Regions from separate parts of the Gellertiella sp. DMC107 genome, predicted to be linked through region 4. Evidence: predicted binding sites of a transcription regulator. Region 4 holds the regulator's gene; each other region holds the start of a gene.
What was found. The regulator PhoB, encoded in region 4, activates phosphate uptake and scavenging genes when phosphate is short. The targets are predictions, from matches to a motif close to TGTCATNNANCTGTCAT.

Region 1 (7,272 bases), on a different contig from region 4:
ATTTCGTCGCAAGCATCGTTCGATCCCCAACAATGCAGACACCGCTGCCGCCGTCCGCGCGGCATCGGCTATGGCATCAGGCCGGTCTTCTGACTGGGCATCATCCGCCCGCTGCACGCCTTCCCGGTTTCCCAGTGGCGCGGCCTTCCGGTCAGGAAAGCCGTCTGCAACGACGTCCGCCTTACAGCGTTGGGCACGTTCCGGTTTTTCACCGGATTCCCGATTATCCGCCGGAAACCCGGCGGCACCTGAATATCCTGCTTATGACAAGGCGCCGGCCCTTTGGCAAGGCGCCCCCGCCTACCGGTCGCGGAACCGGTTGGTGATCGGATAGCGCCGGTCGCGTCCGAAATTCTTGCGGGTGATCTTCACGCCCGGCGCCGACTGCCGGCGCTTGTATTCGGCGATATAGAGCAGATGCTCGATCCGGTGCACCGTCGCCACGTCGTGACCGCGCGCCACGATATCCTCCACCGACATTTCCGCCTCGACGAGACATTCGAGAATATCGTCGAGGACCGGATAGGGCGGCAGCGAATCCTGGTCGGTCTGGTTCGGCCGAAGCTCTGCCGAAGGTGCCTTGTCCAGAATGTTTTTCGGGATCACCTCGCCCCCCGGCCCGAGCGCGCCCGGCGGCACATGGCTGTTGCGCCAGGCAGAAAGCGCATAGACCTGCATCTTGTACAGGTCCTTGATCGGGTTGAAGCCACCGTTCATGTCGCCATAGAGCGTGCAATAGCCCACCGACATTTCCGACTTGTTCCCGGTCGTGACGACCATCGAACCGAACTTGTTGGAAATGGCCATCAGAATGGTGCCGCGCGCCCGGCTCTGGAGGTTTTCCTCCGTAATGCCCTCTTCCGTCCCCTCGAAAACCTCCGACAGCGCGGAGAGAAACCCGGCGACCGGCTCCTCGATCGGCACCACCTCGTAACGGCAGCCCAGCGCCTTGGCACAGGCCTCCGCGTCCGTCAGCGAATCGGAGGAGGTGTAGCGATAGGGCAGCATCACGCAGCGCACCCGCTCCTCGCCCAGCGCATCCACCGCAATGGCCGCGCAGATCGCGCTGTCGATGCCGCCGGAGAGGCCAAGCACCACATTGCGGAAGCCGTTCTTGTTCACGTAATCCCGGAAGCCGATCATGCAGGCCCGATAATCGGCCTCTTGCGTATCGGGCAGATTGGCCCGGCCGCCGTCGCGGCAGACCCAGCTTTCGCCCTCCCGCTTCCAGGTGGAAACGGACAGGGTCTCCTCGAACTGGCTCATCTGGAAAGCCATGGACTTGTCGACGTTGAAGGCAAAGCTCGCGCCGTCGAAGACCAGTTCGTCCTGTCCGCCGAGCTGGTTCGCATAGATCATCGGCAGGCCGAGTTCGATCACATGCTTCAGCACGATCTGGTGGCGGATATCCATCTTGTTGCGATAATAGGGCGAGCCGTTCGGCACCAGCAGGAGCTCCGCGCCGCTTTCCGCCAGCGTCTCGCAGACGCCGAGTTCACCCCAGATATCCTCGCAGACCGGGATGCCGAGACGCACGCCCCGGAAATTCACCGGCCCCGGCATCGCGCCGGCGCGGAACACGCGCTTTTCGTCGAACTCGCCGTAATTGGGCAGATCCACCTTGTCACGGATGGCGAGGACCCGGCCGCCGTCCAGCACCGCGACGGAATTGTAGCGGCCCGCCTCGTCCTGGCGGGGAAAGCCGATGATGACCCCCGGCCCGCCATCGGCGGTTTCCGCGGCAAAGGCGTCGATCGCCTCCCGGCAGGCGCGGATGAAGGCAGGCTTCAGAACCAGGTCTTCCGGCGGATAGCCCGCCACGAACAGTTCGGTGAGCAGCAGGAGATGGGCTCCCTGCCGTGCCGCATCGGCGCGGGCTTCCCGCGCCTTCGCCATATTGCCCTTGATGTCACCGACCGTCGGGTTGAACTGGCCGACGGCGATGCGGATTGTATCGGTAATGTCAGGTGCCTGGGTCATGAGGAGTGATGTAGCGCGCCCTGCCCGCGCCTGCAATCCGCCGCATCCGCTTTTGGCCCGCACTATCGCCGGAGCGCCACAGGACCGGATAATTCCGGGGACAGATTTACCAAGGCGGACGGTTCATCTGTCATTCATGACGGATGTGTGACAGTGAAATGAACCTTTCCTGACAGGTGCCGGAGACTCCGCAATTGTATAACGACACCAAGGCCGCCCCGCTGAAGTCCTTGCCGTGGCTGCATGCAGCCGACGCGGATTATTCGCGCCTGTATGCCCGCGTCCTGCGTGGCCTGTCCTACCTGTTGCTGTCCTTCCTGATCGTGCTGACGATCGAGCTGGTCTCCCGCTCGAATTATGCTGATCTGATGGACTTCTTCACCTCCACCTCGCGCCCCGGCTGGACCACGGTCGGTGTGGTGCTGTTGGTGCTGCTGGCCATCGACGCGCTGCTCGGGCGCTGGTTCCTGTCGATCCTCATCGCCGCGCCGATCCTCATCCTTCCGGCCTTCATTTCGGGCCAGAAGCGGCTCTATCTCTCCGATCCGCTCTACCCGACGGACCTCGCCTTCGGCCGCCAGATTCTCGAACTCATGCCGGCCATGGTCAAGGATCGGCCCGTGGCCGCGACGCTGGTGGCAGCGGGCCTCGTGCTCGGCATCATCGGCGCCGTGTTCGGCTTCCGCTATGCCTGGCGCACGTTCCCCCGGATGACCGGCAAGCGCCGCATCGCGCAGATCGCGATTGCCGCACCGCTGCTGATGTCCTTCGCCTCGCTGATGGATTACTCCACCTTCTCCTATCTCCGCGACCGTCTTCAGGTCATTCCGATGATGTGGGACCAGAAGGAAAACTATCGCCACAACGGCTTCCTGATGGCGTTTGCCTTCAACCTGCCCATGGCCAACGTGAAAGCGCCGGCCGGCTATTCGCATGACTCCATCACCGCCATCGAGCCGCCGGTCACGGCGGTGACGGCCGGCAAGCAGGAACGGCCCGACGTCATCATGCTGATGAGCGAGAGCCTGTGGGATGCCACGCGCCTCTCCAACGTCAAGCTCAATCCGGACCCCATGCCCTTCATGCGCAGCAATCTGGCGGGCCATGTCTTCTCGCCGGAATTCGGCGGCATGACGCCGAATGTGGAGTTCGAGGCGCTGACCGGCTTCTCCAACGCCTTCCTGCCCTATGGCAGCATTCCCTATCAGCAGTATATCCGCCGCAAGGTGCCGACGCTCGCCACCTTCTTCCGCAGCCAGGGCTATGCCGCCCGCGCCATCCATCCCTATCAGGGCTGGTTCTGGAACCGCAGCGAAGTCTACAAGGAATTCGGCTTCGAGGAGTTCAAGTCGGAGGAAAACCTGCCGCCCATGACCAAACGGGGCATCTTCGCCTCCGACGACAGCCTCTTCCGGGAAATCATGGAAGAAGGCGATGCCATGGACAAGCCGTTCTTCTTCTTCTCGGTCACCCTGCAGGGACATGGCCCCTACGAGCCGCATCGCTATGCGAAGAACTCCATTGCCGTCGAGGGCAACCTCCCCGCGGGCGACAAGGAGGCTCTCTCCACCTATGTGCAGGGCGTGAAGGAATCCGACGATGCCCTGAAGATGCTGATGGACTGGGCGAAGAAGCGCAAGCGCGAGACCATCGTGGTTCTCTGGGGCGATCACCTGCCGCCGCTCGGCCCGGTCTACACCTCCAGCGGCTACATGCCGGAACAGGTCGCGACCCGCAAGGGCGACGTGGACACGATGAAGCGCGAGCATGAGACGCCGCTGATCGTCTGGTCCAACCGCACCGGCCCGAAGACCGATATCGGCACCGTCAGCCCCGCCTTCATCCCCTATCACCTGATGAAGATGGCCGGCTACGAGCACCCCTATTACACCGGCTTCCTCGGCAAGGTGCATGACAAGTACGATATCGTGGACCGCTATCAGCTGGTCAGCAAGACCAACGAACCCACGCCCGACTGGTCGCGTGGCGGAGAACTCGACCCGCTCATCCGGGATTATCGCTACCTCCAGCACGACATGATGTTTGGGAAGCAGTATGGCATCAGCCGCTTTTTCCCGGGACAACTGGCGGTCTCCGGCCCCTCCACCTGAAATGAAACCTTGGCTGGCAAACCGGCCAGGGCTTTTCGCACCAGCCCGGCAAAGGGCTGGCGGTTTTTGGGTAGACCGCCTGCCTAAGGGTCAATCCGCATTGACGAAGGCTTGCAGAACCGTCAGGATTATCCTGCAATCTCAAATCTTTGCGCAGGACCATGGTCGATAATCTGGCACGGAACAGCAACCCCAATGCGGGTTCCCCGACACCCCTCGATGCCGACGATCTGTCCCGGCACCCGCGTTACCGCGCGGCGGAAGCCATGATTGCGAGCCGCCTGATCGGCCTGCAGGAGAAGAGCCCGCGCCTCACCCGGCTGAAATCCAACCATCGCAAATGGCTGATCACCCATTCGCTCTTCGCCCTGTCCTCGCAGCGAAACCCCGACGATCCGCTCTCCGGGCTTACCGCAACGCGGCTGATCGAGACGGTGATGCGGATCGGCGCGGCAAGCCGGAACACGGCCAGCGCCTTCCTGCAGGAGCTGCTCACCTACAAGTTTCTCCGGGAAGTGCCGGCCGTGCCGGACCGGCGCGTGCGCGTGCTGGAAACCACCGACATCAGCAATTTCGGCATGCAGACCTGGTTCATGGCCCATATGGCGGCGCTGGACATGATCGACGGCGGCAGCCGCGAGCGGATCGCCGGCGACCATCCGACGCTCTACCGTGTGGCGCATATCCATTCGACGCGGAGCCTGGTGGATGATCCCGCCTGGCGCAACCCGCCGGAATGCGTGGCAAGCTTTGCCTGGTCGGATGCGGGCGGCATGATCCTCCACCACGTCGTCACCCGGCTGAAGGACGTTTCGCCGATGGAAGGACGCTTCCTGCTGGGGCCGCTGGCCCTGTCCGACCTTGCGGAAAAATACGCGATCTCCGTCAGCAATGTGAAGCGCATGTTTTCCAAGGCGGAAAAGGAAGCCAGCATCGGCTGGACGCTGGCGCGCCGGCGCGGCGATTTCTGGATGTCGGAAGCCTTTGTCCGGGATTACATGCGCTGGGAGGCGGTGAAGCTGGCGGCGCTGGATGCCGCCTTCCTCGCCGCCTGTGCCGAACTGGATATCCCGCCCCGCTGAACCGGGTCAGCCCCCGTTATCCACGACCAGCCCGGGGCTGCCCGCCGCATATTGCGGCAATCCGTCGGTGATCTCGTAATAGTCGCCCTTGTCAGCGCAGAAGATGTGGCTGGTCAGCGTCAGTCCGGTTGGCTGGTCGAAGCCGCCCGCGCAGATGGACGTGTGCGCCTCGCTGTTGGCCTTCCAGAACATCACCGAGCCGCAATGGCCGCAAAAGCCGCGCCGCGCGAAATTGCTCGCATGATACCAGCGCAGATTTTCCTCCCCCTCCAGGGTCAGGTCCTCATCCGCCACATTGGTGGACGCCAGGAAATGTCCGGTCTGCTTGCGGCACTGGCTGCAATGGCAGGCGATCACCTCCCTGAGCGGGCCCCGCGCCCGAAAGCGCACGCCGCCACACAAACATCCACCCGTATGCTCTTCCGCCATTGCATTTCCTCTCCCTTTAACGAGCGATGACGCTAAACACCGCACAAAGACCGGTCAATTTGGATTTTCTTCAACAATTATGCCTTTTTCTGATGCGAGCTTCATGCTATGCGCCGCATCAAATCGGCGAAGCAACACTGGAAGCGCAACCGCCGGTCAATACCAGTCACAAATGTTCTGATTTGCCCGGGCATGGTTACGCGCTGGGTCGATGATTGCATGCAAGGAATTCTCATGCCATTCCCGTTGATCGGTATCGCCTTCACGGCCGCCCTTCTTTATTCGAGCTGGAAGCTGGTCGATGGTGCCGCCCGCGGCGAGAGGTGGATCACGCTGAAGCGCCGCTCCCGGCGCAGCCCCGAGCAGATCTGGCGCGATATCGAACAGGCCTGGATCGACAATGCGCTGACCTTCGAGCCGGTTCGGATCCTGCCCGAAAGCACCGACACGCAGAAATCCTTCAGCCTTGTTTTCGAGGACCGCGACTTCCGCACCACGCTGCAGCGCCTGCCGCCATCCGAGCCGCGCAGCATTACCCTCACCTGCATCAACGCCAATGGCCAGTCCTATCCGCTTGGCCGGGACCACCGCAAGATCTGGCGGGTGGAGCCGAACGGCGCCGGCTCGATGATCCACGTCGCGGTCAAGTTTCGCGCACCGCCCCAGGCGATCATGCAAGCCATCTTCACCTTCGGCCGCCAGATAAGGCTGCTTGCGGGGCGCTAAGGGCGAGCAGGCAGGGAATAGGGCCCCGAGGCGGGATCATGAAAAAGGGCGCCCCGGAGGCGCCCTTTTTGACATCGGATGTTCAACCCGTTCAGCCGTTGGCGGCCAGGCGCTTCTCGTCGCGGCCGCCCTTCATGCGCTCGGCGAGCAGGAAGGCCAGTTCCAGCGCCTGGTCGGCGTTGAGGCGCGGGTCGCAATGGGTGTGGTAGCGATCCTGCAGGTCTTCGGCCGAAACCGCGCGGGCGCCGCCCGTGCATTCGGTCACGTCCTTGCCGGTCATTTCCACGTGGATACCACCCGGATGCGTGCCTTCCGACCGGTGAATCTGGAAGAAGCTTTCCACTTCCGACAGAACGCGCTCGAAGGGGCGGGTCTTGTAGTTGTTGAGCGTGATCGTGTTGCCATGCATGGGATCGCAGGACCAGACGACCTTGCGGCCTTCGCGCTCGACGGCGCGGATGAGGCGCGGCAGGTGCTCGGCGACCTTGTCATGGCCGAAGCGGCAGATCAGCGTCAGACGGCCCGGTTCGTTGGCCGGGTTGAGGATGTCGATCAGCTCCAGCAGACCATCGGCGGAGAGCGACGGGCCGCACTTCAGGCCAATCGGGTTCTTGATGCCACGGCAGTATTCCACATGGGCATGGTCGGGCTGACGCGTGCGGTCGCCGATCCAGATCATGTGGCCGGAGGTGGCATACCAGTCGCCCGAGGTGGAATCGACGCGGGTCAGCGCCTCTTCATAGCCGAGCAGCAGAGCCTCATGGCTGGTGAAGAAATCCGTCTCGCGCAGCGCCGGCTGGTTTTCCGACGTGATGCCGATGGCGCGCATGAAATCCATGGTTTCGCTGATGCGGCCGGCAAGCGCCTTGTAGCGCTCGGCCTGCGGGCTGTCCTTGACGAAGCCCAGCATCCACTGGTGCACGTTTTCCAGGTTGGCATAGCCA
Region 2 (7,272 bases), 450 kb from region 4:
GGCCCGCCCGCCTTCCAGGAACGGCAGCAGCCAGCCTTCGAGGCCATGGCTGCGCCTTCCGCCCGTCTCGACCGGCCTCCGGAGGCGGAGGGGCCGGCAAGCCAGCATCCCCTCGGGGCTGCGCGGGCGCAGATCCACGAAAACTACATCGTCGCCCAGACGGAAGACGGTCTGGTGATCGTCGACCAGCATGCGGCCCATGAGCGGCTGGTCTATGAGGCGCTCCGCCAGAGCCTTTCGTCGCGGACGCGGGCCTCGCAGATGCTGCTGATCCCCGAAATCATCGATCTGCCGGAAGAGGATTGCGACCGGCTGATGACCCATGCGGAGGATTTTGCGGCCATGGGCCTCGGGATCGAACGGTTCGGGCCCGGCGCCATTGCGGTGCGGGAAACGCCGGCCATTCTCGGAGAGGTCAACGCAGTCGGTCTGGTCCGCCAGCTTGCCGACGAGATCGCTGAATGGGACCATGCCGCCTCCCTTTCCGCAAAGCTGGACTACGTGGCCGCGACCATGGCCTGCCATGGCTCCGTGCGCTCCGGCCGCCGGCTCCGGCCGGAGGAGATGAACGCGCTGCTGCGCCAGATGGAGGCGACACCCGGCTCCGGCCAGTGCAATCACGGGCGTCCGACCTATATCGAACTCAAGCTTCAGGATATCGAGCGTCTCTTCGGACGCAGTTGACCGCCGCGAAAGGGCTGGAATTCGGCGAGAACGAGGAGTATGGCAGGAAAGGCCATCGGCTGGAGGTCCATTCCGCGCCGACAGATGCCCGGCAATGCGGCTAGCAGGACATGATCAGAGGCAGGAGACCCAGGATGAACCGGTTTGACGGTGGCGGAAATCGTGAGGCGAAGATCCGGTATCTCGATGCGGATTTCCAGATTCTGCTGCCCGGATCCCATGTCATCTGCGCGATGACCGGTCGTTCGATCCCACTGGACGAGCTGCGTTACTGGAGCGTGGCACGGCAGGAACCCTATGTGGATGCCGCCGCCTCCCTGGAAGCGGAAAAGCGCGCCGGCGCGCTGCCGAACCAGCGGTAAGAAGGAGCCCGGCAGGCCGGGCCCCTCGGTTTCATCCAAGCTTGACTGCCGCGTTGCCGCCGTCAACAAAGAGCGAGGCGCCGGTGATGAAGCTTGCTCTTTCCGAAGCGAGAAACAGGAAGGCTTCCGCAATCTCCGAAGGCTGCGCGATCCGCTTCATCGCATGCAGGGTGGCCGCCCATTCCTTCTGCTCGGCGCTGCCGCCGAGTTCCGTATCCACCCCGCCCGGAAGCACCGCATTGGCGCGGATGCCCCTTGCGGCATAATCCGCCGTCAGGGCCTTGACGAGGCCGCCCAGCGCGGCCTTCGAGCAGGCATAGGCGCCCATGCCGGGAATGGCCACGCTGGTGCCGACGAAGGTGGAGGTGAAGAGGAGTGAGCCGCCGCCCCGCTTCAGCATCAGCGGCACCTGCGCCCGGGCTCCGAGAAAGGCACCGGTGAGATTGGCGGCAAGCGTTGCCTGCCATTCCTCCAGCGTGACCTCGGCAAGCGGCTTGTACGGACCGATTGCTGCAGCATTGTTGACGGCAATATCGAGACCGCCAAAGACCTCCTGAGCCCGCGCGGCGATGGCCTCGTGGGTTTCCGGCAGGGCAACGTCGCCCGCAACGATTTCGGCCACGCCGCCCTCCGCCTCGATGTCCTGCTTGAGAGCCGCGAGCGGCTCCGGGTTCCGGGCGTTCAGGATCAGGCGCGCACCCTCTCTTGCAAAAAGAAGGGCCGTCTCGCGGCCTATGCCCTTGGATGCGCCGGTGACGAGGGCGATGCGGTTTTCAAGCTGTCTCATGGTTCAGACCTCCGTTGTGGGGAGGCACTGAATAAGATCACACGCGATGGTCACACCACCCGTTTCATGCACGACATGGATGAAATTTTAATCGCGACGGATCAGCGCCAGCATGTCCCAGAGCGATGCGCCCGTCTCGAAGACAGCCGCATTGGCGGAAAAGGCGATGCTCTGCTCCACAAGCCCGATCAGGTCGCGGGCTGGATCAGGCCCCTGCCCCACGCCTTCCGATACGGTCGCTTCGACGCCGCCGCCGGGAAGCGCGCCAAAACCGGTTTCGAGCGGTCTGTAGCCCGGGTTCGAACCATGGGCCACATTGGTGGCGATAGCGGCCAGCGCCGTGTCCCGCGCCCGCAGGCCACTGGCAGCGATGGAAAGAATGGAACCGATGGTCATGACACGTCCTTATCGAGAGGCGCAGTCTAGCAGCCATGTCTTGAGGAAGTTTTCTGCGGACCCGCTGGAACGGAGCGTCGCCTGTCCCGTTGCGGCACAGGGAGAGCGCCGGAATGGTCCCGGAAATGGCAAATACCCACAGAAAGGGCAAAAGGTCAGCTTTTGTGGGCAGAGGAATTGCTTTATGACGCTTTCATGACACGTGACCGGAACCCAAAAGAATGATCAGCCTGTTCAAGAAACTGATGCCGCGCGAAGACAAGTTCTTCGATTACTTCCAGGCCCACACGAAAACCGTGGTCGCCGCCGCCGATGCCATGAAAGCCCTTCTGGCGGGCGAAGGCGATCTGGAGGCGCATTGCAGCCGCATCGTCGCTCTCGAACACCAGGCGGACGACATCACGCGCGACGTGCTGCAGGCCGTGCGCCGCAGCTTCATCACTCCTTTCGACCGGGGCGACATCAAGGATCTCATCCAGTCGCTCGACGACGCCATCGACATGATGCACAAGACGGTGAAAACCATTCGCCTCTATGAGCAGACCAGTTTCGATCCCGGCATGCGCGATATCGGCGTGATGATCGCCGAATGCGCCCGGCTGATCTCGGAAGCGGTGCCGCTGCTCGACAAGATCGGCCAGAATGCCCATCGCCTGGCGGAAATCGCCGAGGAAATCACCCGCGTGGAAGGCCGCTCCGACGAGGCCTATGAAAAGGGCCTGAAAGACCTCTTCCACCGCCACGGCAAGAGCGATCCGATGGCCTACATCATCGGCGCGGAAATCTATGGCGAACTCGAGAAAGTGGTCGACCGCTTCGAGGACGTGGCCAATGAAATCAGCGGCATCGTGATCGAGAACGTCTGATGGAGGCGACGCTCGCATTTCCGCTGCTGGTGGCCCTGATCGGGGTCGCGCTGTTTTTCGACTTCCTGAACGGCCTGCACGATGCGGCAAATTCCATCGCCACCATCGTCTCCACCCGCGTGCTGAAACCCCAATATGCGGTGGCCTGGGCGGCCTTCTTCAATTTCATCGCCTTCATGTTCTTCGGCCTGCATGTGGCCGAGACCATCGGAAAGGGCATCGTCGATCCGGGCGTGATCACGCCTGCGGTGGTGTTTGCGGCGTTGACGGGGGCAATCGTCTGGAACATCGTCACCTGGGTGTTCGGCATTCCCTCGAGCTCCTCGCATGCGCTTGTCGGCGGGCTCGTCGGCGCAGGCGTTGCCAAGGCGGGCTTTTCGGCGGTGGTCTTCTCGGGGCTCGGCAAGACGGTCGGGGCTATTTTCCTGTCGCCCGCGATCGGTTTCGTGCTGGCCCTGCTGCTTGTGCTGATCGTCTCCTGGATCTTCGTTCGCCAGACCCCCTTTGCCGTCGACCGCACGTTCCGCATCATGCAGTTCGTATCCGCCTCTCTCTATTCGCTCGGCCACGGCGGCAACGATGCGCAGAAGACGATGGGCATCATTGCGGTGCTGCTCTATTCGCAGGGCTATCTCGGCGGCGAATTCCACGTCCCCTTCTGGGTCGTCATCACCTGCCAGTCGGCCATGGCCATCGGCACCCTCTTCGGCGGCTGGAAGATCGTGCACACCATGGGATCGAAGATCACCCGCCTCAATCCGATGCAGGGCTTCTGCGCGGAAACCGGCGGCGCGCTGACGCTCTTCGGCGCGACCTGGCTCGGCATTCCGGTTTCCACCACCCACACGATCACCGGCGCCATCGTCGGCGTCGGCGCGGCACGGCGTGTCTCCGCCGTGCGCTGGGGTCTGGCCGGCAACATCGTGATCGCCTGGATCATCACGCTGCCCGCGGCCGCGCTGATCTCGGCCCTCACCTTCTACATCACGACGCTTTTCGGCTGATGGCCGACCCTGCGGGCGGCGGACGGGAAAACCGTCTGGCGCCCGCCACGCACAGCACGACCACAAGTGTCATGCCGAAGAGGCCCGGCCCAACGGGCTCCTTGAGCAGCAGGCCCGCAAAGACGAGGCCGATGAAAGGCTGGAGCAGCTGAAGCTGCCCGACCCCGGCAATGCCGCCCAGCGCCAGCCCGCGATACCAGAAGATAAAGCCCACCAGCATGCTGAACACCGAGACATAGGCGAGCCCGATCCAGGACGGGGCCGTCCACACGGGAAAGAACGCCGGCGCGCGCAGGATTGCCATCGGCACCATGACGGGGAGAGACAGCAGCAGCGCCCAGGAAATGACCTGCCAGCCGCCCAGCCGGCGCGACAGGCGCGCGCCTTCCGCATAGCCGAGACCGCAGACGAGGATGGCCCCCAGCATCAGGAGATTGGCGAGGGAAAAGCCGCTGCCGGCGCCCTTGAGCGCGAAGCCCGCGACAGCCGCGCTTCCCAGGCCGGAAAAGAGCCAGAAGGCAGGATGCGGCCGTTCGCCCGCCCGGAACACGCCGAACAGCGCGGTTGAGAGCGGCAGCAGCCCGACGAAAACGATGGAATGGGCCGCGCTGACATATTGCAGCGCCAGCGCCGTCAGGAGCGGAAAGCCGATCACCACCCCGAAAGCGACAATGGCGAGCGGCACCAGATCGTCGCGCCGGGGCCTGCTCGCCCCGCCCGCCAGCATCAGCGGCACGGCCAGCAGTGCGGCAATGCTCGCGCGGGCGGCCGTGAGAAAAAAGGGATCGAAATCCTGCACGGCGATGCGCGTTGCCGGCAGCGAACCGGCAAAGATCAGCACGCCGAGAAATCCGTTGATCCAGCCTGTGGTGGTCTTTTCCATGGCATTCTCCTTGTCCTGTCCAGCTATGCTCCCGGCGGGCTCGACAGGACAGAAACAGTTCAATACAATTCATCGAAACTGTATGGCTGACAGGATCAATACAGATGGAATGGAAACCTCCCTCCGGGCTGGGTCGAACCGCGGCGGCCGTCAGCGAGATCGAACGACGGATTGCCACCCGCCAGCTGGTGACCGGCGCGCGCCTTCCCTCGGTGCGGGCTTTTGCTCGAAGCATGGGCCTTTCGCCTTCGACGGTGGTGGAGGCTTATGAGCGTCTGGCTGCGGCCGGGCTGATCCGCTCGCGGCCGGGCTCCGGTTTCTATGTCGCACAGGCGACCGCGCCTCTCAGCCTCGCTGACCTGGGCCCCCGGCTGGACCGTGCCGTCGATCCGCTGTGGATTTCGCGGCAGGCGCTCGACGAGAAGGACGATCTTCTCAAGCCGGGCTGCGGCTGGCTGCCGCCGGACTGGCTGCCGCAAGCCGCCCTGCAGCGGGCGCTCAAGGCGATCTCCCGCGAGACCGGCAAGGCACTGACCGATTATGACAGTCCGGCCGGGCTGGCGCCGCTGCGGCAGCTTCTGGCGCGCCGGATGCTGGAGCGGGGAATTCCGGTCGATCCCAGCCGGATCATGCTGACCGAAAGCGGCACCCAGGCCATCGATCTTCTGTGCCGGTTCCTGCTCGAACCGGGCGATACGGTGGCGCTTGATGATCCCTGCTACTTCAATTTTCATGCCCTGCTGCGCGCGCACAGGGCCCGGGTTGTATCGGTGCCGATGACCCCCGAAGGTCCGGATGCAGACGCCTTCGCCCGACTGGCGCGGGAAGAAAAGCCGAAGCTCTACATCACCATCGCGGGTATGCAGAACCCTACCGGCGCAACGCTCTCGCCCGTCGTGGCGCACCGGCTGGTGCGGATCGCGGCGGAAGCCGACATGACCATCATCGAAGACGATATTTTCGGAGATCTGGAAAACCGTCCGCAGCCAAGGCTGGCGGCCATTGACGGACTGAACCGGGTGATCGCGATCGGCAGTTTCTCGAAAACACTGTCCGCCTCGGTGCGGTGCGGCTATGTGGCCGCCCGTCCCGACTGGCTGGAAGGGTTGATCGATCTGAAGATCGCGACCGGTTTTTCCGCCTCGCGCCTCTCGGCCGATCTCGTCCTGCATGTGCTGAAGGACGGCAGCTACCGGCGGCATGTGGACCAGCTGAAGGTCGGCCTTGGCAAAGCCATGAACCGGACGGTGCTGCAGGCGCGGGGCGTTGGCCTGAAGCCTTGGATCGAGCCGGAAGCCGGCCTTTTTCTCTGGTGCCGTTTGCCCGGGGGTGAGAGTGCCGCGGCCTGTGCAAAAGACGCGCTTCAGGAGGGCATCGTGCTGGCGCCCGGCGACGCCTTCAGCCCCTCGGGCGCCTGTGCGGACTTCCTGCGCTTCAATGTGGCGCAATCGGAGGATCCGCGCATCTGGCACTTCCTTGCCCGCCGGCTTCGTCCCAAGTCCGGAGCTTAGGCCTGCCTTGAGGCAACCAGGCGCTTGCGGGCCTGATCGACGGCCCGGTCGATGATGTTGAGGGGCGCGCGCGGATCGTCGAAACGCATATCCACATTCACGACGCGGACGGCTTCGGCCAGCTGCGCCGAAGCGCCGCCATGACCGCGAAAGCGGACGTGATCCTTTGACGTGGTGACGAGTATCAGATCCTCACGCGCGGCGGTTTCGAGGAGATCCCGGATCTGATCCTCTTCCAGATGGGCATGATCGGCGAAGCTGCGGCGAACGGCAATTTCGGCCCCCAGGCTTTCGACCGTCCGGTAGAACTTGTCGGGATCGGCAATGCCGGCAAAGGCCAGCACGCGACGACCGAGGAGTTCCGGCATGGGGCGCGGCATCAGGGCCGCCTCCATGACGCCGATCCCGGCCCGCGCGGCCCTGCGGATCAGGAAGTCCGCATTGTCGCCGTTGCCGACCTTGAGGATCGCCGTTGCATGACGCAGTTGCACCGCCATGGGCGCTCTGACCGGGCCGGCGGGGATGACAAAGCCATTGCCGATGGCGCGGTGACTGTCCACCACCACCAGCGCATAATCGATCGCAATGCGGGCGCTCTGGAAACCGTCATCCATGATGATCAGGGTCGCCCCCTTTTCCACCAGCCGCTTCGCCCCGTCGAGACGGTTGCGGGAGATCACGGTCAGGGCTGCGCGGGCGAGCAGCAGCGGTTCGTCCCCGACCGCTTCGGCGCGGTGATTATCGGCATCGACGACGGTCGTCACATCGATGGAGCCGCC
Region 3 (7,272 bases), on a different contig from region 4:
CTCTCCGGCAAGATTCTTGCAGCAGAATCGGTTCTCGAGAGGGAACCGGCATGAGATCATCGGCCTGGTCTATGGGACTTGCGCTCCGTTTCGCCCTCAGGGAAATGCGCGGCGGACTTCGGGGCTTCCTCGTCTTCATCGCCTGCATAGCCCTTGGAACCGGAGCCATTGCCGCGATCAACTCCATTTCGGCCACGGTCAGCCGAACGATGGAAACCGAAGGCAGGCAGCTGTTGGCAGGCGACATTCGCTTCGAATTGACCAACCGCCAGACAAAGCCGGACGAACAGGACTGGCTGGTGAAGAACGGGACCCTGTCCCACAGCACCACGCTTCGCTCGATGGTGCGCAAGGCGGATGGCAGCGATCAAGCCTTGGCCGAGCTCAAGGCCGTCGATGACGCCTATCCCCTTTATGGCACCGTGAAGACGGAACCCTCGGGCGAGCTGGGGACCCTTCTGGCCAAGGATACCAAAGGGACGTTCGGTGCACTGGCGCAACAGGGCCTGCTCGACAGGCTTGCCATCAGGGTCGGCGATCAAGTCCTGCTCGGGAACATTCCGGTGCGAATATCCGCCCTGCTCGATAATGAGCCGGATGCGGTTTCTGAAGGTTTCGGCTTTGCCCCTCGCCTGCTTCTCTCGGACGAAGCTCTGAAGGAAACAGGCCTTGTACAGGTCGGAAGCTTGACCAAGGAGGCTTATCGTCTTCGTCTTCCTGCGGGCACCGATCCCGTTGCCCTTGCAAAAGCAGCGGACCGGGCCTTCCCCGACGCTGGCTGGTCGGTTCGCAACAGTCGCAATGCGGCCCCATCGCTGGCAGAGAACATCGACCGCTTCACCCAGTTTCTCACGCTCGTGGGATTGACCGCGCTGATTGTCGGCGGGGTCGGGATAGGCAATGCCGTCCGCGCCTATCTGGAGTCGCGCCACTCCACCATTGCCACCTTCAAATGCCTTGGCGCACCTGCGGGTCTCATATCCTCGATCTACTTCTTGCAGGTCATGCTTGTTTCCCTGATCGGGATCGGGATTGGACTGGCGATCGGGATTGCCGCGCCCGTCCTCGCCATGCCCTATCTGGAAACCATCCTCCCGGTAGACAGCAGTTTCCGCATCTTCCCCTCCGCTCTGGCCCTGGCAACCGGCTTTGGACTGATCACCACTGTTGCTTTCTCCATCCTGCCCCTCGGCGCGGCACGGCGCATCTCCGCCGTTACCCTGTTTCGGGATGGCGATGCGGCACCGGCAGGCTGGCCCGCATGGCGTGACCTGCTCTCGCTGGCAGCGGCCCTCGCGATCCTGGCTGCTTTGGCGATTTATACGGCCGCAGACCGTCGTATCGCCCTCAATGCCCTTGTCGCCATAGCCATCGGATTTGCGGCCCTGCGCCTTGTCGGGCGCGGGGTGCAGACCCTGGCGCGGCGGTTTCCGCGGGTTCGCTCCACCTCTCTGCGCATGGCAATCGCCAATATTCATCGGCCGGGGGCTCTGACCGGGCCGGTCGTCCTCTCTCTGGGTCTCGGTCTGGCGCTGCTGGTGGGGCTTTCGCTGATCGATGTCAATTTGCGCTCGCAGCTGACAGGCGCGCTTGCCCAGAAGGCGCCGAACTTTTTCTTTCTGGATATTCAATCCCGGGAGAAGGATGCCTTTGCATCGCTTCTCGCCGAAAAAGCGCCGGGTGGCGAAATCAACGCCGTTCCGATGCTTCGCGGTCGTATCGTTGCGCTCAACGGAACCGACGTCGCCAAGGTTGCAGTGGCGCCTGAGGGCAAATGGGTTCTGAACGGAGATCGCGGCGTGACCTACGCGGACGCCATCCCGAACAATGCCCGTTTACGGGAAGGCAGCTGGTGGCCCCGGGACTACAGCGGTGAGCCGCTGGTTTCCTTTTCCGCCGAAGAGGCAGGGCAGCTTGGGCTGAAGCGCGGCGATACCGTGACGGTCAACGTGCTCGGGCGCCCGGTCACCGCCCGCATCGCCAATCTGCGAACGGTGGAATGGGACCGGATGTCGATCAATTTCGTCATGGTCTTCTCGCCCAACACCCTCAAGGGTGCCCCCCATGCCTGGCTTGCGACGATTACCAAACCCAACATGACGGCTGTCGAAGAGCGTGAATTGATGCGGGAGGCCGCCGCTCGCTATCCCGCTGTCACTTCCATCAGGGTCAAGGATGCACTCGACACCGTCGCTGAGCTTACGGGCCGTCTGGCCAATGCCATTCGGGCAGCGGCGGCCATTGCGCTCGTCACCTCCATTCTCGTGCTGTCAGGCGCCCTTGCCGCGGGCAACCGGGCCCGGTTGCATGATGCGGTGGTGCTGAAGACGCTCGGTGCCACACGCGGAATGCTGATCAGGACCTATGTCCTGGAATATGGACTGCTCGGAGCTTCCACGGCTCTGTTCGCCGCCATGTCCGGAGGATTTTCGGCCTGGTATGTGGTCAGCCGCATCATGAAGCTGCCCTTTGCCATCGATGGCATCACGCTGGCGGCGACATTGGCCATCGGCCTCTGCATCACCGTGGGCATCGGCCTGGCCGGCACCTGGCGTATTCTGGGGCAGAGGGCCGCGCCGCATCTGCGAGAACTGTAGTCTTTGCCCATCGCATGAGAATCGGAACGAAACCACTTGTAAGTGTTTCGACACCACCTCATATTGCCATCAGACATGCTGTGGCTCCGCCAGAAGCCGTTTCGATCATGAAACCGCGCCGGAGCTTTCAAAGAGGATAAAATGGCTGATCTTCGCGACTTCCCTAACCGCACGGCTGGTGCCCAGACGGGGGCGGTAATCGATGAGGGCCTGCGCAGCTATATGCTGAAGGTCTACAACCTGATGGCGCTTGGCCTGGCGATCACTGGCATTGCGGCCTATGGCACCTTTGCGGCGGCCTTCGGGCCTGACGGTCCGACGGCCTTCGGCATGGCGATTTATGCAAGCCCGCTGCGCTGGGTCGTCATGCTCGCGCCGCTCGCCATGGTGTTCTTCCTGAGCTTCCGGATTCATTCCATGAGCGTCTCGGCAGCCCAGACCACCTTCTGGATCTATGCAGCGCTTATGGGCCTGTCCCTGTCGTCCATATTCGTGGTCTATACCGGCCAGAGCATCGTGCAGACCTTCTTCGTGACAGCGGCCTCCTTCGGCGCGCTTTCTCTTTACGGTTATACCACGAAGCGTAACCTTTCGGCGATGGGTTCCTTCCTGATCATGGGCCTGTTCGGCCTGCTGATCGCCACGGTCGTCAATATTTTCCTGGCATCCTCGGCGCTGAACTTCGCCATCTCGGTCGTGGGCGTGCTCGTCTTCGCGGGCCTGACTGCCTGGGACACCCAGAAGATCAAGGAAGCCTATTATGAGGCTGACAGTGCCGACATGGCCGGTCGCAAGGCGATCATGGGCGCCCTGCAGCTTTACCTCGACTTCGTCAACCTCTTCCTGTTCCTGCTTCGCTTCCTCGGCAATAGCCGTAACTGAGCCGCGAGCGACAGCACCGAATACAAAAGGCGGCCTTTGGCCGCCTTTTCCATGGGAAGATTGCCTGTCCCGGTCCGGGGTTCACGGATCGACCAGCTTCAGGACCTTGTCGAAAACCTTCAGCACCTGCTTCAGGTCATGCCCCCTCTTCAAGATGAGGCCATGGGTATTGGTGACCGAATAGGCGCCCTGCTTTGCCGCAAGCTTCGGATTCTTTTCGATCCGGTACAGAGGCATTTCCCCCGACCGCTTGAATACGGAAAAAACCGCCCGATCCTTCAAGTGGTCGATCGCATAGTCCTTCCACTCCCCTTCACCTACCATGCGACCGTAAATCCAGAGAATCATGTCGAGTTCGCGCCGGTGAAAGGTCACCGGCATCGGATCCCGGCTCTGACGGTACTCCCTGAGGTCAACGACCACGGGCGCGGAATCATCTCCGCCCGCGCCGCGCCCTTCGAAATTCAGATCATCAGCCATAGCCGCTCTTGGTCCGCCAAGTCTCACGACATCTGTATGACAGTTTGCCTCAGACACGACAAAAAGCAAGTCGCCATCGAACGGGCACCCATTTTCGGAAATGCCCCATTCATGCCGAATGGCTGCCGCAATGCTCTGTCATTGGATCAGAAGCCGGTTTGGCGTATCAGAACCGGTTCCGGTCCGGCCTCACCCTTCCCAGCCCAGTCGTGGCCGGACCGGCCCTTCAGCTCGCGGGGATGGGCACAAGGGCGCCACCGCGGATCGGCCCGAGCGCACCGTCACTGCCTTCCGTCTGCAGCAGGATGGCAGCCCGCTCCTTGCCCGGCTTGCCCAGCATATCCACCGGCAACTGGATCTTCAGCTCATCCCCTTCCCACATGCCGATCGTTTCAAGGGAAGAAACGACATTATGGTAGGAGATCGTCTTGCCGGCGTTTTCGCCCTTTTCGATGCGCACATCGAGACGCGGGGTAAAATAGGCAATCACCACATGGGCGTCTCCGCGACCCGGCGCGATGCCGATGCGGATGCAATCATCGTCGAGGGTCACGGTAATCGGCACATCGGGCGCCTGCCTGTCGCTGGCCAATGCACCGATCTGCTGCTCGATGCCGCGTAGATCGCCCCCGTTCAAATGCATGCGCCCATTGACGACGGCCTGGGGGGTGTAGACGTTCGATCGCTTCAGGCCCGCCGCATAGTCATACTGACGACGGGTATTTTCCGGCGTACTCAACGTGTCTTTCCAACCGAGATAGTTCCAGTAATCAACATGATAGGAAAGGGCGATGACGGAGGTGTCATGCGCCAGCTTCTCGAAAGCGGCATCGGCCTTCGGGCACGATGAACAGCCCTGCGAAGTAAACAGCTCGACAACACCCTTGGGCGTCACGGCGTCCGCAGCGCTCGCCATCGAGGCGAACGGCAGGACTGCCATCAGCAATGTCATCATGACTGTTCTTTTCATGGTCCCTTTCCGGAAGGCAGGAAAGCACGGCGATAGGCTTTCTGTCGGCATGGGCACCCAGAAGGGACGATCCCTGCCAGCCTTCATGCCTCATACAGCTTTCCACGCCTTGCGAAAAGTCACGTTCGGGTGAGATGGAAAAAGGGGCCGGATCTTTCCGATCCAGCCCCTTTTCAGCTCACTGCAAAACCTGGGCTCAGGCTGCGAGATCGCGCAGAACGGTCTGCAGAATGCCGCCATTGTTCACATAGGTGACCTCATCGAGCGTATCGATGCGGCAGAGGATCGGAACCTCCTTCACCGTGCCGTCACCATAGGTGATCTTGGCGATCTTCTTCTCGCGCGGCTTGATGTTCTCGAGGCCTTCGATGGTCACGAGTTCATCGCCCTTCAGGTTGAGGCTCTGCCAGTTCGTGCCTTCCTCGAAACAGAACGGGATGACGCCCATGCCGACGAGGTTGGAGCGATGGATGCGCTCGAAGGACTGCGAGATCACGGCGCGGACGCCGAGTAGGTTGGTGCCCTTGGCCGCCCAGTCGCGCGAGGAACCGTTGCCATATTCGACACCGGCGAAGATGACGAGCGGAACGCCCTCGGCCTTGTACTGCATGGCCGCATCGTAGATCGACATCTCTTCCTTGGACGGATAGTGGATGGTGTAGCCACCTTCCTTGCCGTTCGGGCCGAGCATGTGGTTGCGGATGCGGATATTGGCAAAGGTACCGCGCATCATGACCTCATGGTTGCCACGACGCGTGCCGTACTGGTTGAAGTCGGCGACACCGACGCCATTGCCCATCAGGTAGGCGCCAGCTGGAGACTGAGCCTTGATCGAGCCGGCCGGGGAAATATGGTCGGTGGTGATCTTGTCCCCGAAGAGGCCAAGAACGCGGGCACCCTTGATATCGGTGACACCGGCGCCGGTCTTGCCCATGCCCACGAAGTAAGGCGGGTTCTGCACATAGGTCGAGCTGTCTTCCCAGGCATAGGTCTGGCCAGCAGGCACGTTCACCGCCTGCCAGTTGGCATCGCCCTTGAAGACGTCGGCATACTTCGTTTCGTAAAGCTCACGGGTCACATACTTCATGATGAAGTCCTGGATCTCGTGCGAGGTCGGCCAGATGTCCTTCAGATAGACAGGGTTGCCGTTCTGGTCTTCACCGATCGGCTCGCGGGTCAGGTCCTTCTGGACGGTACCCGCCAGGGCATAGGCGACGACGAGCGGAGGGGAGGCGAGATAGTTCGCCTGCACATCCGGCGAGACGCGGCCTTCGAAGTTGCGGTTGCCGGAGAGTACGCCGGCAGCAATCAGGCCCTTGTCGTTGATGGTCTTGGAGACCGGTGCCGGCAGCGGACCGGAGTTACCGATGCAGGTGGTGCAGCCGAAGCCGACCAGGTTGAAGCCGAGGGCGTCGAGATCCTTCTGCAGGCCAGACTTTTCCAGATATTCGCCAACGACCTGCGATCCCGGTGCCAGCGAGGTCTTCACCCAGGGCTTGGACTTCAGGCCCTTGGCCACCGCATTGCGGGCGAGCAGGCCGGCAGCGATCAGAACCGAGGGGTTGGACGTGTTGGTGCAGGAGGTGATGGCGGCAATGGTGACGTCGCCATGGCCGAGATCGAAATCCGTGCCTTCGACCGGATAGCGGTTCGAAAGCTGGCCGGGCTTCTTGTAGTCGTTTTCAAGCGCAGTCGCGAAACCGGCTGCGATATTCTCCAGCGCGACGCGGCCTTCCGGGCGCTTCGGGCCGGCCATGGCCGGAACCACGTCGCCCAGGTCGAGTTCGAGCGTGTCGGTGAAGACGAGGTCCGAGCCATCGCTATCGCGCCACATGCCCTGCGCCTTGGAATAGGCTTCGACAAGCGCGATGCGGTCCTTCTTGCGGCCCGACATGGTGAGGTAGTTGATGGTTTCGCCATCGACTGGGAAGAAGCCGCAGGTCGCGCCATATTCCGGACCCATGTTGCCGATCGTCGCACGGTCGGCGAGCGACATGTGGTCGAGGCCGGGGCCGAAGAATTCGACGAACTTGGAGACCACGCCCTTCTTGCGCAGCATCTGCACGACCATCAGCACGAGGTCGGTTGCGGTCACGCCTTCCTTGAGCTTGCCGGTCAGGCGGAAGCCGATGACTTCGGGCAGCAACATGGAAACCGGCTGGCCGAGCATGGCAGCTTCCGCCTCGATGCCGCCCACGCCCCAGCCCAGAACGCCAAGACCGTTGATCATGGTCGTGTGGCTGTCGGTGCCGACGCAGGTATCGGGATAGGCGATGGTCTCGCCATCCTCGTCCTTGGTCCAGACCGTCTGGCCGAGATATTCGAGGTTGACCTGGTGACAGA
Region 4 (7,272 bases):
GAACGGATTTAAGCTTGTCGCGCGAGCAGCTGCAGTGGTCCTCGACCGATTGCGGCTCATAAACGCGCACGCCCCGCTCGTGGAACAGCCGGAACAGGAGGCGCTCGGCGCCCACCTGCGGATCGGTGAGTTCGGCCGCCTCTACCGTGTCCAGCATGGTGCGGGCTTCCGTCCAGCTGTCGTCCTCGGCCACCACATGCATCTCGGGCTCGCCATCGCCTCCCGGCAGGTCGGCCTGGCGCATGCGTTCGGGCGCCGCCGGCAGGAACTGGGCGATGATGCCGCCCGCGCGCCAGTGGTGACGGCTCTTGCCATCCGGCCCCCGGTCGTAGAATTCGGCGGCACTGAGGCGCACGCGCGTCGGGATCTGTTCCGACTGGCGGAAATAGACGCCGGCAATCTCCTCCAGCGAGGCACCGTCGAGCGCGACGATGCCCTGATAGGGCTGGGTGTAGCGGCCCTGATCGATGGTGAAGGCCAGCATGCCGCGGCCCAGCAGATCCTGCGGCGCCGCATGACCGGCAGCGATGGACGCCTTCACGCCCTCTTCGTCGAAGCGCGCATAGGCGCGCACGCTGGACGGCGTGTTGAAATCGACGACCAGAAGATCGACCGGGCCATCGCCCTTGGTCTGCACGGTGAAGCGGCCCTCGAATTTCAGCGAGGTGCCGATCAGCACGGTCAGCACGATGGCTTCTGCGAGCAGGCGGGCAACCGCTGGCGGATACTGATGGCGGCCCATGATCGCATCCAGGATCGGGCCAAGCTGCACGGCACGGCCGCGCACATCCATGCCTTCCACCTGGAAGGGAACGACGTGATCGTCACCGGCGAAATCCAGTTCGCCGAGCTTGGCTGCGATATCTGCCATGGGGATACTCCTGAAACGGCCTGAAAGCGCCCTATATGGGTGATCTTTCCGGTTACACCAGCCCGAAGCACCAGGCGAGGACGGATTTCTGGGCGTGCAGGCGGTTCTCTGCCTCGTCGAAGACGACGGATTGCGGCCCGTCGATAACCTCGTCCGTCACCTCCTCGCCGCGATGGGCGGGCAGGCAGTGCATGAAGAGCGCATCGGGGCTCGCCTTCTTCATCAGCGCCTCGTTGACCTGGAAGGGCTGGAAGATGTTGTGGCCACGGGCCTTGTGCTCCTGGTTCATGGAAACCCAGGTATCGGTGACGACGCAATGGGCGCCTTCGACCGCACGGTCGGCATCGTGGCAGAGCATGATGTCGCCGCCATTGTTGCGGGCCCAGTTAAGGAACTTGTCATGGGGCTCGGAGCCCAGGGGAACCGCCATGTTCATGCGGTAGCCGAAGCGCGCGGACCCTTCCACCAGCGAATGGAGAATGTTGTTGCCATCGCCCGTCCAGGCGATCGTCTTGCCCTTAACCGGGCCGCGATGCTCCTCGAAGGTCATGATATCCGCCATGATCTGGCAGGGATGGGTATCGTCGGTCAGGCCGTTCACGACCGGAACCGTCGCATATTCGGCGAGCTCCAGCAGGCGGCGATGATCGGTGGTGCGGATCATGATCGCGTCGACATAGCGAGAGAGCACGCGCGCCGTATCGGCAATCGTTTCGGCGCGGCCGAGCTGCATTTCAGTGCCCGAGAGGAACAGCGTCTCGCCGCCGAGCTGACGCATGCCCACATCGAAGGACACGCGGGTCCGGGTCGAAGGCTTTTCAAAGATCATCGCAAGCATCTTGCCGGCGAGCGGCTTGTCGGCCGTGCCGGCCTTGGTCGCGGCCTTTCGAGCCTTGGCGTCTTCGAGAATGTTGCGGAGGTCGGGAGCAGCGACGGTCGACAGATCGATGAAATGCTTCGGGGATGCCATGGAAAGGGGTCCTGTATTCAGATCAGGCGGGCTGGGATGAGGCATTGGCCTGGGCTTCCGCGCGAACGGCGGTGGCCGCCCGTTCGATGCGCGCCAGACCTTCGCGGACTTCGTCCGCGGTGATGGTGAGCGGAGGCAGCAGGCGGATGACGTTCTCGCCGGCGGGCACGCCCAGCAGATGCTCGCTGCGCATGGCGCCAAGCAGTGCGGCCGAAGGTGTCTTGGCCTTGATGCCGAGCATCAGGCCCTGGCCGCGGATTTCTGCAATCACGTCCGGGAAGCGGTCGGCTAGCGAGGCCAACCCTTGGGCAAAGAGCAGCGACATGTCGCGCACATGGTCGAGAAAGCCATCGGCCAGCACGACATCGAGCACGGCGAGACCGACGGCCATGGCGAGCGGATTGCCGCCATAGGTGGAGCCATGCGTGCCAGCGACCATGCCGGAGGCCGCCTCTTCGGTGGCAAGGCAGGCGCCGAGCGGGAAACCGCCGCCGATACCCTTGGCGACCGCCATGATATCCGGGGTGATGCCCGCCCATTCATAGGCGAAGAGCTTGCCCGTGCGGCCCACGCCGCACTGGACCTCGTCGAGGACGAGAAGCAGGCCATGCTCGTCGCAGATATCACGCAGGCCGCGCATGAATTCGACCGTCGCCGGGCGGATGCCGCCCTCACCCTGTACGGGCTCGACGAGGATGGCGCCCGTGGACGGGGTGATCGCAGCCTTGACGGCCTCCAAGTCGCCGAAAGGAACTGGATCGAAGCCCGGTGCCTTCGGGCCGAAGCCCTCGATATATTTCTCGTTGCCGCCGGCGGCGATGGTGGCCGTGGTGCGGCCGTGGAAGGCGCCCTCGAAGGTGATGATGTGGAACTTCTCCGGGTGTCCCTTGGAGAAATGATAGCGGCGGGCGGTCTTGATCGCGCATTCCAGCGCCTCGGCGCCGGAATTGGTGAAGAAGACCTTGTCCGCGAAAGTAACCTTCATGAGGCGTTCGCCGAGCGCCTCCTGGCCGGGTACTTCGTAGAGGTTGGAGAGATGCCAGACCTTGCCGGCCTGCTCCGTCAGGGCCTTGATGAGGTGCGGATGGGCGTGACCCAGCGAATTCACCGCAACGCCGGCTGCAAAATCCAGATATCGCTCGCCGCTTTCCGTGGTCAGCCAGACGCCTTCGCCATGGGTAAAGCGCAGCGGCGTGCGGTTATACGTGTTGTAGAGCGGCGCGGCAGCGGCCATGACCCACCTCGTATCTCAAGAAAAGCAGCTTCGACAGGGACCACGGATGCAGGCCCGGAAAAATCAAAATGCCGCCTTTCGGCGGCGGCGCACTATCCCCATTTCGCACTGCAATGTCAACAAAACCGGTGCATTTCGCCGCGCGTTCCGCCCGAACGACCTGGCGTTACGAGAGGCAGGCGAAGCGAAGCGCGGGCGGGAAGCAAGTTGGGGAAAAGTCGAAAATCGAATCATGATGATTCCAGCGACTCTTGTCACGGAGTCAGCCTCACACTAGGTTAAATCTCAATTACTAGACTGCATGCGGCGGAACTAGTCACGACAATGGTGAGGCGTTTTGGCGCCGGGCAACACCCGGCGCTGGGTGACGGATTCTTTCCATCACAGGCGCGACAGCGGAGAATGTGCATGAACTGGACAGACGAGCGCGTTGAGAAACTCAAGAAGTTGTGGTCCGAAGGCCTGAGCGCCAGCCAGATCGCGGCCCAGCTGGGCGGCGTCAGCCGTAACGCTGTCATCGGCAAAGTGCATCGTCTCAGCCTGCCCGGACGGGCCAAGGCCGGCGGAACCGCACCTGCAACCGCAGCGCGCACGCCCAAGCGGACGACTTCTGCACCGCGCGCGCCGAATTATGCGGCCCGCGCCACGACCCGCACGGTTACCCGTACCCAGGGCGCCACCGTCGTGCGCGAGGAGATCGAGGTCGACACCGTCGAGGAAATGCAGTTCGTACCGGCGAGCAACGTGGTCGTGCCGATCTCGCGCCGCCTCGAACTGACCCAGCTGACCGAACGCACCTGCAAGTGGCCGGTCGGCGATCCGCTGAAGGACGATTTCCACTTCTGCGGCAATGACAGCCCGGACAGCTCCCCCTACTGCAACTACCATCAGAAGCTGGCCTATCAGCCGGTTTCGGACCGCCGCCGCGCCGCGCGCTGAGCGGGTTCGAGGATTGACGAAAAAACCCCGGTTCGCTGAACCGGGGTTTTTTCACGCCTGTCTCCGGCGGGCTTCGTCTCGCATCAGCCCTCGATCGAATAACCGGCGCCACGCACGGTGCGGATCACATCCGACATGCCGGGCAGGTTCACCGCCTTGCGCAGGCGGCCGATATGGACGTCGACGGTGCGTTCGTCCACGTAGATATCGTGACCCCAGACGCCATCGAGCAGCTGCGAGCGGGAGAAGACGCGGGCGGGCGAGGACATCAGGAATTCCAGCAGCTTGAATTCCGTCGGCCCAAGCCGCACCTCGCGGCCCTTGCGATGGACGCGGTGGGTTTCGCGGTCGAGTTCCAGCTCGCCGCAGCGCAGGACGCTGGCGAGAACCTCGGGCTTGGCACGGCGCAGCATCGCCTTGACGCGAGCCATGAGCTCCGGCGTGGAGAAGGGCTTCACCACATAGTCGTCGGCGCCGGTCGAAAGGCCGCGCACGCGCTCGTTCTCCTCGCCGCGCGCGGTCAGCATTATGATCGGCAGGCGCTCGGTTTCGGGGCGCTGGCGCAGCCGGCGGCAGAGCTCGATGCCGGAAACACCCGGCAGCATCCAGTCGAGAATGAGAAGATCAGGCACGCGCTCCTTCAGCCGGGTCTCGGCTTCATCGCCACGCATGATGGCATCCACCTCGAAACCTTCGGATTCGAGATTGTAGCGGAGGAGTTCGGAGATGGCCTCCTCGTCCTCGACAATGGCTACCCTTGGGGTCATGGCATCTATCCTTGCGGGCACTTATTCGGAAACGGCAGAGGTGACGGTGTTGGCAGTATCGTCCTTGGGACGCTCGCCCTCCGGCTGCGCGCCGGTTGCCATGTAGTAGATCGTCTCGGCGATGTTCGTGGCATGGTCGCCGATGCGCTCGATGTTCTTGGCGCAGAAGAGAAGATGGGTGCAGGGGGTGATGTTGCGCGGATCTTCCATCATGTAGGTCAAGAGCTCGCGGAAGATCGAGGTATACATGGCGTCGATTTCCTCGTCGCGCTCGCGGATCGACTTCGCCTTCTCAGCGGAGCGGGTCGTATAGACGTCCAGCACTTCCTTCAGCTGCATCAAGGCGAGCTCGGAAAGGTGCTCGAGGCCGCGGGCGAGCTTTCGCGGCACGCCCTGCGCCTGGACGGCAATCACCCGCTTGGCGGTGTTCTTGCCGAGATCGCCCACGCGCTCCAGATCGGCAGCGATGCGGATCGAGCCCATGATTTCGCGAAGATCGGCCGCCACAGGCTGGCGGCGGGCGATGATGATGACAGCCTTGTCGCCCACTTCCCGTTCCGCGGCATCGAGCACGGCATCGTCGGAAATCACCTTCTGGGCGAGCGCCGTGTCGGAGTTGACCAGCGCCTGGACCGCCTCGGAGACCATCTGTTCGGCCAGACCGCCCATCTCGGAAATGCGGCGCGCCAGAAATTTCAGTTCTTCGTCAAAGGCGGAGTAAATGTGGTTGGAAGCCATAAGCCTGTTCCTTGTTCAGCATTCGGACGGGGACGGAGGCAAGGTGGCCTCAGCCGAAGCGGCCCATGATGTAATCCTGAGTGCGGCTCTCGTCCGGATTGGTGAAGATCTTGTCCGTATCGTTCTCCTCGACGAGGTTGCCGAGGTGGAACATGGCCGTGCGCTGGGAGACGCGCGCGGCCTGCTGCATCGAATGGGTGACGATGACGATGGTGAAGTTGGACCGCAGCTCGTGGATCAATTCCTCGACCTTGGCGGTGGCGATGGGATCGAGCGCCGAGCAGGGCTCGTCCATCAGGATGACTTCCGGCGAAACGGCCACCGCACGGGCAATGCAGAGGCGCTGCTGCTGACCGCCGGAAAGGCCCGTGCCGGCTTCGTGCAGGCGATCCTTCACCTCGTTCCAGAGACCGGCCTTGATCAGGCTCGTCTCGACGATCTGATCGAGATCGGCCTTGTTGCGGGCGAGGCCGTGGATCTTCGGGCCGTAGGCGACATTTTCGTAGATCGACTTCGGGAAGGGATTGGGCTTCTGGAACACCATGCCGACGCGGGCGCGGAGTTCCACCACGTCGATCGACGGATCGTAGATATCCTGGCCATCCAGCGTGATCTGGCCGGTGACCCGGCAATTGTCGATCGTGTCGTTCATGCGGTTCAGCGACCGCAGGAAGGTGGACTTGCCGCAACCGGACGGGCCGATGAGAGCGGTCACCGTCTTTTCGCGGATCGGAAGGCTGACATCGAACAGTGCCTGCTTGGGCCCGTAAAACACGGACACCTTGTTGCCTATCATCTTGTAGACCGGTTCGTTCATCGTCTGGGCCTGTCTGGGTTCGAGAGTGGTTTCTGCCATCATGTTCATGGAACGTTTTTCCTTACCAGCGGCGTTCGAAGCGGCGACGCAGCAGAATGGCGCCGAGATTCATGAGGATGAGGAAGGTGAGAAGCACGATGATCGCGCCCGAGGTGCGCTCGGTGAAGGCGCGTTCGGCTTCGTTGGCCCACATGTAGATCTGCACCGGAAGGGCGGTCGAAGGTTCGAGCGGGGTGGCGGGGAAATCCGCCACGAAGGCCACCATGCCGATCAGCAGCAGCGGTGCAGTTTCACCGAGCGCATGGGCCAGACCGATGATGGTGCCGGTGAGGATGCCGGGCATGGCCAGCGGCAGCACGTGATGGAAGATGGTCTGCATCTTCGAGGCGCCGAGGCCGAGCGCTGCGGCGCGGATCGACGGCGGCACGGCCTTCAGCGAGGCGCGGGTGGCGATGATGATGGTCGGAAGCGTCATCAGCGTCAGCACCAGGCCGCCCACCAGGGCCGCAGAGCGCGGCATGCCGGCAAAATTGATGAAGATCGACAGGCCGAGGAGACCGTAGACGATGGACGGCACCGCCGCGAGATTGTTGATGTTGACCTCGATCAGATCGGTCAGGCGGTTCTTCGGCGCAAATTCCTCAAGATAGATGGACGCGGCAACCCCGATCGGCAGCGACAGGACAAAGACCGTGACCATCATGAAGAACGAGCCCATGGCGGCGACGCCCAGACCGGCGGCTTCCGGACGGGAGGAGGCTCCGTTGGTGAACAGGCCTGTGTTGAATTCCTTGGTCAGATCGCCTGCGTCGCGCAGGGTCTTCATCCATTCGAGCTGCCGGTCCTTGACCTTGCGGCGCGCCTCCGGGACGGTCAGATCGATCTGGCCCTTGTTGGCGCTGTCGATATTGCCTTCCGCCAGCAGCGACACGTTCA

Region 1: the regulator PhoB is predicted to act here: its motif matches at 2,117-2,133, upstream of ACT54B_RS00130 (LTA synthase family protein).
Region 2: the regulator PhoB is predicted to act here: its motif matches at 2,414-2,430, upstream of ACT54B_RS10325 (DUF47 domain-containing protein).
Region 3: the regulator PhoB is predicted to act here: its motif matches at 3,985-4,001, upstream of ACT54B_RS14810 (DUF2794 domain-containing protein).

Annotation. Positions count from the first base shown of each region.
Region 1 is NZ_JBQUZZ010000001.1:29,707-36,978, forward strand. It holds gene bluB (5,6-dimethylbenzimidazole synthase) at 1-16, opposite strand, end outside; cobalamin riboswitch at 63-267, opposite strand; gene ACT54B_RS00125 (NAD+ synthase) at 301-1,980, opposite strand; gene ACT54B_RS00130 (LTA synthase family protein) at 2,211-4,091, shown strand; gene ACT54B_RS00135 (hypothetical protein) at 4,253-5,173, shown strand; gene ACT54B_RS00140 (GFA family protein) at 5,180-5,602, opposite strand; gene ACT54B_RS00145 (hypothetical protein) at 5,837-6,328, shown strand; gene ACT54B_RS00150 (class II 3-deoxy-7-phosphoheptulonate synthase) at 6,420-7,272, opposite strand, start outside.
Region 2 is NZ_JBQUZZ010000002.1:1,019,474-1,026,745, reverse strand. It holds gene mutL (DNA mismatch repair endonuclease MutL) at 1-684, shown strand, start outside; gene ACT54B_RS10340 (DUF2093 domain-containing protein) at 819-1,046, shown strand; gene ACT54B_RS10335 (SDR family oxidoreductase) at 1,078-1,833, opposite strand; gene ACT54B_RS10330 (flagellar basal body rod protein) at 1,921-2,229, opposite strand; gene ACT54B_RS10325 (DUF47 domain-containing protein) at 2,451-3,095, shown strand; gene ACT54B_RS10320 (inorganic phosphate transporter) at 3,095-4,099, shown strand; gene ACT54B_RS10315 (DMT family transporter) at 4,080-4,982, opposite strand; gene ACT54B_RS10310 (aminotransferase-like domain-containing protein) at 5,087-6,493, shown strand; gene lpxK (tetraacyldisaccharide 4'-kinase) at 6,490-7,272, opposite strand, start outside.
Region 3 is NZ_JBQUZZ010000004.1:200,528-207,799, forward strand. It holds gene ACT54B_RS14795 (ABC transporter ATP-binding protein) at 1-54, shown strand, start outside; gene ACT54B_RS14800 (ABC transporter permease) at 51-2,597, shown strand; gene ACT54B_RS14805 (Bax inhibitor-1/YccA family protein) at 2,739-3,479, shown strand; gene ACT54B_RS14810 (DUF2794 domain-containing protein) at 3,561-3,959, opposite strand; gene ACT54B_RS14815 (DUF1223 domain-containing protein) at 4,186-4,929, opposite strand; gene acnA (aconitate hydratase AcnA) at 5,126-7,272, opposite strand, start outside.
Region 4 is NZ_JBQUZZ010000002.1:574,083-581,354, reverse strand. It holds gene ACT54B_RS08295 (Hsp33 family molecular chaperone) at 1-871, opposite strand, end outside; gene argF (ornithine carbamoyltransferase) at 924-1,841, opposite strand; gene ACT54B_RS08285 (acetylornithine transaminase) at 1,864-3,075, opposite strand; gene ACT54B_RS08280 (GcrA family cell cycle regulator) at 3,484-4,014, shown strand; gene phoB (phosphate regulon transcriptional regulator PhoB) at 4,098-4,781, opposite strand; gene phoU (phosphate signaling complex protein PhoU) at 4,803-5,519, opposite strand; gene pstB (phosphate ABC transporter ATP-binding protein PstB) at 5,569-6,384, opposite strand; gene pstA (phosphate ABC transporter permease PstA) at 6,398-7,272, opposite strand, start outside.